3 regions of the Virgibacillus sp. FSP13 genome follow, and region 2 is predicted to be linked to each of the others. Evidence: riboswitches for the same ligand, from Rfam matches in the RefSeq annotation. Region 2 holds a riboswitch; each other region holds the start of a gene.

Region 1 (2,267 bases), on a different contig from region 2:
GTTGCAATCGTTAACCCTAATAAAAGTGAACTTAATGCTTCTGGAATTAAAAAGCGAATTACTATTTGTCTAGGCGTTGCCCCCATTGCTTGAGCGGCCTCCATGACACCAGGATCAACCTCTAATAGTGAGTTTTCAATCAACCTAGCAATATACGGACCTGAAAATAGTACCATTGGAACAATTGCTGCTGCGGTTCCAATTGATGTTCCTACAACTAGTCGGGTAAATGGAATAACTGCAACCATCAAAATAATGAATGGTATCGATCGAAACACATTTACAATTGCATTTAGGACGTTAAATACTGGAGCATTTTCCCATAAATGTCCTTTACGTGTTACAACGAGCAGGATTCCCAATGGTAAGCCAATGATCGTAGCGAATAATAATGAAAATGCAACCATCGAAACTGTTTCCCATAGGGCCGCGAGAATTTGATCCCAATCAACTAACATCCTCTAATACCTCCTTAACCGTTACTTTTTGTTGGTTAATATGCATAATAACTCTACTCACTTCTTTCGTTTCACCTGCAAACTTCACAATTAAGTTACCAAATGGTGTCCCTTGCAATTCCGTAATACTACCAAACAAAACATTTACCTCTACATCAAATCGTTTAGCTATTTGCGATAACAGCGGATAACCTGCTGATTCCCCAACAAAAACAATTCGATAAATTTGATTGGTAGATTCTTGGGATTCAATTAATTGATGGACTGATTTCGGTATTTCATCGTGCATGACTGTACTTACAAAATTATGGGCAATTTCCGTTTTGGGCTGGGCAAATACATCAAATACAGATCCTGATTCAATCACTTTACCCTGGTTAAGCACTGCCACCTTATCGCATATTTCACGGATAACCCCCATTTCATGAGTAATGATTAGAATGGTAATGTTATATTCCTGATTAACTTTCTTCAAAAGCCTCAAGATTGAATTCGTTGTCTGCGGATCAAGTGCCGATGTTGCCTCGTCACACAATAGAACGGATGGCTGTGTTGCCAAGGCTCGCGCAATACCTACTCGTTGTTTCTGGCCACCTGAAAGCTGATCTGGGTAATTATCAGCCTTATCACTCAGTCCGACAAACTCCAACAGTTCATTAACTCTTTTTTTAATTTCTTCCTTAGGTGTCTTCATTAGTAATAACGGCATTGCCACATTCGTAAAAACCGTTTTTGAATTTAGTAGATTAAAGTGTTGAAAAATCATTCCGATGCTTCGTTTTGCTTCCCTTAGTTCCTTTGGAGAAAGACTGAGTAGATCCTGATTATTTACAACTACTTTTCCAGAAGTCGGTCGTTCAAGTAAATTCACACAACGTATCAATGAACTTTTTCCGGCGCCACTAAATCCAATAACACCATATATTTCGCCTTTTTCGATCTGTAAATCAACATCATCCAGTGCCTCTATCTGTTGTTCGCCACTTTGGTATATCTTCGTTACGTTCTCAAAAGTAATCATTATTCCCCTCCTCTTTAAAATGAAAAAATACCCCTTCTTGAAAAACAAGAAGAGGCATTTACGGGTTTCCCTCTCCTTATCTTTCAAGCCTATTGCTTGCTGGAATTGGCACAGTACTTTTACAAGTCCGCTGCCGAGGTATCATAGGGCCAGCCCCTCCACCTCTCTGGATAAGAAGTCTTGCTATTTAGTTGTTTATTTGCATATGGAAATAAAAAATCCCTCCTTATGATATTCATAAGAAGAGATTTGCATTTTAATTCCGCTCACTCTTCTTATTTTTCAAGCGAATGCTTGTTGGATTTGGCACAGTTCTTTATAAAAAAGTCCGTTGCCGAGGTTTCATAGGGCCAATTCCCTCCACCTCTCTGAATAAGAAGTTACAAAATATTCATTTGATATTGTTTAATACAATACTACCGTTATGAAGCTTTGTCAATGCATTTTTTAAAAATTTCAAAAGGTGGTATTGTAACAATGATTAGTTAACAGAAATGACTATCTTACCAATATTTTTATTTGCTTCCATATATCGATGTGCTTCTTGAATGTCTTTGAATGCAAAGGTATGGTCAACAATTGGCTTCAGCTTTTTCTGATTGAATAGGGGGATTGCCTTTTGAATAAATTCCTCTGTCAAAGCTTTTTTATAGGCATCACTTCTTGGCGTTAATAATGTCCCTTTCAGATGGATTCGCTTTGCAAGAATTGACATTAAATCTACTTTTTCAACCTCTGTTCCACCAAGTACACCAATCAGCACCCAGCGTCCATCGATTGCAATGCTT
Region 2 (2,267 bases):
ATTACATTAACCCACTTGTCAGTATTTTGCTGGGAATCATTGTTTTAAAGGAGCGGTTAACGCGAAAACAGTTATTATCGTTTGTTATCGCTGGGATCGGTGTCATTAACCTTACTGTCAGCTATGGCGTTTTTCCCTGGGTATCGTTACTACTGGCAGTAAGTTTTGGCCTGTATGGATTGCTGAAAAAAACAGTTGATATCAGTGCCATGTTCGGCTTAGCAATTGAAACATTAATTGTAACTCCAATTGCACTTATTTATTTACTAGCAATACCGAATGGTGCATTTGCTTTTAATAACATTTTTACTAGTACATCACTTTTATTAATTGGTGCGGGTGTTGCAACAGCTGTCCCGCTTTTATTATTTGCAAGTGGGGCAAAGCAAATTCCTTTATCCATGGTTGGCTTTTTGCAGTATATTGCACCAACCATCATGTTGATCCTTGGTGTCTTTCTCTACCATGAAACATTTTCAACGGCACATTTGCTATCATTCTCGTTAATTTGGATTGCCCTCATTATTTACATGGGCTCCGCTCAGCGCCGACCTGTTAAAAAAGTACAAAAGCGGGCTTCTAGTTAAGTAAGTACCGGCAAGAGTTTAAACTTTTCTAAAAAAAGGTGTTGACGAACATACGAAATCAGTATATAATTCTTGTTAAATTAAATTTTCAAATATTTTAATCTCTTATCAAGAGCGGTGGAGGGAATAGGCCCTGTGAAGCCCGGCAACCATCAGGCTAGTACGCTAGCTGTGAAAGGTGCTACATCCTACAGGTCAATCATGATCTGGAAGATAAGGGGAGGAACCGTAAACGATACGCCCTCTTCTTAGGAAGAGGGCTTTTTATATCCCCTCCTCTCCCATCCAATTTGACCGTTCGTTTTCACCACATTCATAAGGAGGAATTATTTATGGCAAACTTTCATTTTCACGATCAAGAAACCGTATTACTTCATGGGGGGCAGGAACCAGATCCAACAACCGGTTCACGTGCAGTACCAATTTACCAAACAACATCATACGTCTTCCGCGACACAGAGCATGCCCAAAATTTATTTGCCCTGCAGGAACCAGGCAACATTTACACACGAATCGGTAATCCTACTGTCGATGTCTTTGAACAGCGTTTGGCACAGCTTGAAGACGGTGTAGCCGCTGTTGGTGTATCATCTGGAATGTCTGCGATTACGTTGGCAATTTTAAATCTGGCTGGTTCAGGTGATGAGATTGTTGCTGACAGCAATTTGTACGGTGGAACCTATAACCTGTTTGCAACAACATTGCCCCGCTACGGGATCACGGTAAAATTCGTCGATGGTACTGATCTTGAAGAAATCCGCGGTGCAATTACAACGAAAACAAAGGCGATTTTTGGAGAAATAATCACAAATCCAAGCCTTAACGTACTTGATGTTAAGGCCGTAGCAGAGATTGCGCACGAAAACGATATTCCCTTAATTGTTGACAACACATTCGCAACACCATATATTACCCGGCCAATAACCTGGGGTGCTGATATTGTTGTACATTCTGCAACGAAATGGATTGGCGGACACGGAACAACCATTGGCGGAATCGTTGTTGATGGCGGGCGGTTCAATTGGGATAATGAGAAATTCCCAGGGTTTACCGAACCAGATGAAAGCTATCACGGTATTCGCTACGCTGACATCGGTCCCGCAGCCTTTGCAACAAAATTACGGGTACAGCTCTTACGCGATATTGGTGCATGCCTAAGCCCACAGAATGCATTTTTACTATTACAAGGGCTTGAAACATTGCACTTACGCGTGGAACGCCACAATAAAAATGCCGAAGAAGTTGCGACATATTTACAAGACCATCCGGCTGTTGAATGGGTTAATTACCCTGGTCTAGCCAGTCACCCATCACATCAATTAGCCAAAAAATATTTACAAAACGGGTTCGGCTCGATTATTACATTTGGTATCAAAGGTGGGCGTGAGGCAGGAAGAAAATTGATTGACGGCATTACAATCTGGTCCCATGTAGCAAACGTTGGCGATGCCAAATCATTAATTATCCATCCGGCTTCAACGACACACCAGCAATTAAGCCCAGCAGATTTACAACAGAGTGGTGTTACAGAGGAGCTTGTACGTCTCTCCATTGGTATTGAGCGGGTACATGATATTTTAGTTGACCTGGATCAGGCAATTGCTAAAGCAACCGATCACAAAGCCTTATTCAGTGAAACAAACGAAGATGCTGTAAAATGGCTGCTTTCTTCCCCTTTTG
Region 3 (2,267 bases), on a different contig from region 2:
GAAAGAAGATAGCCCGGAATCCTTAGCAGCCTTAATGATTTGGTCTTTTCCAACGGCAGCCAACGTTTTCGGCGTGCGAATCCCAGCAGCATTTAAGGCCATATATTGATTTACTTTGCTAACTTCAAGCCTTAACGCACGACTTCCATTGATGACAGTGCGACTGTGGCGCTCGAGCCATGCCAAGACAGCTTCAGTTAATTCGGCTGCAAAGCGGTGCTCTCTTGTATGGGAAGACGCACTCATACGGCTATAAAAAACACCTTCTGGAGGAACAGTCGATAGGTCAACTGTTCCTTCATCTAGATGCCATTCTTCATATGGTAACTGCAATTCAGTTAATCGTTTTGTCAAATGCTCGGTCCATTCATTATTTTCATGAAGCACATATATTTTTTCCGACATTCCAATGCCTCCTATTGGTTTATTTTTAAGTTACGTTTCTCCTCGACAAGTGGCATTACTTTTTCCGAAAAGCGCTTCATTTCCTCTAATTGTGGAGAGAATTGTAAGAGTAAAAGGTCAACTCCAGCATCCTCAAATTCGATGATGCGATTAGCAATTTGCTCAGGTGTTCCGATTAAGTTTGGACGCAATCCCCGGTTGGAAACGGAATAATCATTTAGTTTTACTTGCTGCTCAAGCTGTGATTTGCTGACAAAATCTTGATATCCTGCATAGCCGTCCGCATTTTTAACATCGGTGATCCGTTTCCATTCTTCTACTACCTCTTCTTCCGTGTCACGGCAAATGATGTATGCAGCCAATCCGAATGATTTAAATGTAGATTTTCCTGCTGCTTCTCGGCGTGCTTTCATATCCTCAACTTTTGCAGAAATTTCTTCTAATGTTCCTCCATGCATCACGTAGGCATCACAATTATTGACAATGACTTCTTTTCCCCGTTCACTCTCACCGCCTGCGTAAAGAAGAGGATTTGGCCGTTGCACTGGCTTCGGTTCCAAATGTGTATTGGCGACCTCATAAAATTTTCCTTTATGGCTGAACGTTTCTTCGGTCCAGAGCCCTTTCATTACTTGTAAAAACTCCTCGGTACGGTTATATCGTTCGTCGTGTGCTGTGAAATCCCCACCGTATTGACGCGCTTCCTCTTCCCACCAGCCTGAGACTACATTAAATGTGAAGCGGCCGCCCGAGATACGATCAATGTTAGCGGCCATTTTTGCAGTTACAGCTGGGTTATGGAATACAGGACGCATTGCCGCCATAATTTCGATTTTTTCTGTAACAGCTGCAAGTGCTGCAGCTGTTGACCAAGCTTCCAATGAGTCATGTTCAATTCCTTTTATATCGTTTAGATACAATTCAGCAATTAATGTTGTATCATATCCCCATTTTTCTGCTGACTGAATCACTTCTTTTGCGTAATCAAATGTTGGTGGCATGTGTTCATTATCTACATTTCGTAACCATCCACCAAAAATAGGTAGCCAAAAACCGTATTTCATTAATAACCTCTCCCTTTTCACCATAAATTGTATGACAAGATGAAGTGCCAGAAATATGTTTGATCACATTTTTCATAAATAAAAAAACCTCTTCGATAAGAAGAAGTTTTGTACATGGCTTCCATCTTATCTTGCAGCCGTTAAACGCTGCTGGAATTAGCACCTTCCTGATCATTATCAGTGGGTTGCCGGGTTTCATCGGGCCATTCCCTCCACCACTCTTAATAAGAAATGTATTAAATTAAAGTAATCATACCAGAAAAGTATGTATTAAAGCAATCAATAAGTGAATTTCACTCATTGGAGGGACTACGAAAGGACGTTGCGCTTTTGGTCGCCCTATTCGTTAACGAGGGTTAAAAGAACACTGAAGCAATAACAATAGAAATAACTAAATTCAACTGCTAGAATTTAGTTAGGTTCAAGAAGGGTGGCAAAAATAATGAATCAAAAAGTGATCATAAACAATAGGACAATTAATGTCGACAATTTTTACGAAGATACAGTTGTGAATAAATCTAAGGCCGAAAAATTACTTAAAATAGGATTTGATTTTAAAGTTAGCAGCAGTGACTACCACGAAATTACAACCTTGCTATATGCTAATGATTTTCATGTGAAAGTTCCAGAAAAAAATCTCGAATTTCACGCAACTATTTACTCCTATTCGACGTCAATTACAAATCTCTATCAAGATGGTGCAGTTGGTGATTTTAAATTGGAATTAATGGAGGAATAAGCGCTTAGCTGAATACAACGTAACAGATTATTTTTACAAACAAAGGAATATTCTATATT

Evidence for each region. A riboswitch is a leader RNA that binds a small molecule or an ion and turns the genes downstream of it on or off. The one in region 2 is predicted to bind S-adenosylmethionine.
Region 1: another riboswitch for S-adenosylmethionine. It lies ahead of ACW2QC_RS15580 (methionine ABC transporter ATP-binding protein); the one in region 2 lies ahead of ACW2QC_RS11180 (aminotransferase class I/II-fold pyridoxal phosphate-dependent enzyme).
Region 3: another riboswitch for S-adenosylmethionine. It lies ahead of ACW2QC_RS11775 (LLM class flavin-dependent oxidoreductase); the one in region 2 lies ahead of ACW2QC_RS11180 (aminotransferase class I/II-fold pyridoxal phosphate-dependent enzyme).

Annotation. Positions count from the first base shown of each region.
Region 1 covers NZ_JBSVKG010000021.1:50,720-52,986, reverse strand. Annotated here, with positions in the region: gene ACW2QC_RS15585 (methionine ABC transporter permease) at 1-458, opposite strand, end outside; gene ACW2QC_RS15580 (methionine ABC transporter ATP-binding protein) at 448-1,479, opposite strand; SAM riboswitch class I at 1,553-1,656, opposite strand; SAM riboswitch class I at 1,752-1,858, opposite strand; gene ACW2QC_RS15575 (NAD(P)H-quinone oxidoreductase) at 1,961-2,267, opposite strand, start outside.
Region 2 covers NZ_JBSVKG010000011.1:14,394-16,660, forward strand. Annotated here, with positions in the region: gene rarD (EamA family transporter RarD) at 1-587, shown strand, start outside; SAM riboswitch class I at 690-807, shown strand; gene ACW2QC_RS11180 (aminotransferase class I/II-fold pyridoxal phosphate-dependent enzyme) at 920-2,267, shown strand, end outside.
Region 3 covers NZ_JBSVKG010000012.1:42,489-44,755, forward strand. Annotated here, with positions in the region: gene ACW2QC_RS11770 (ATP-grasp domain-containing protein) at 1-405, opposite strand, end outside; gene ACW2QC_RS11775 (LLM class flavin-dependent oxidoreductase) at 417-1,469, opposite strand; SAM riboswitch class I at 1,593-1,700, opposite strand; gene ACW2QC_RS11780 (DUF3219 family protein) at 1,912-2,208, shown strand.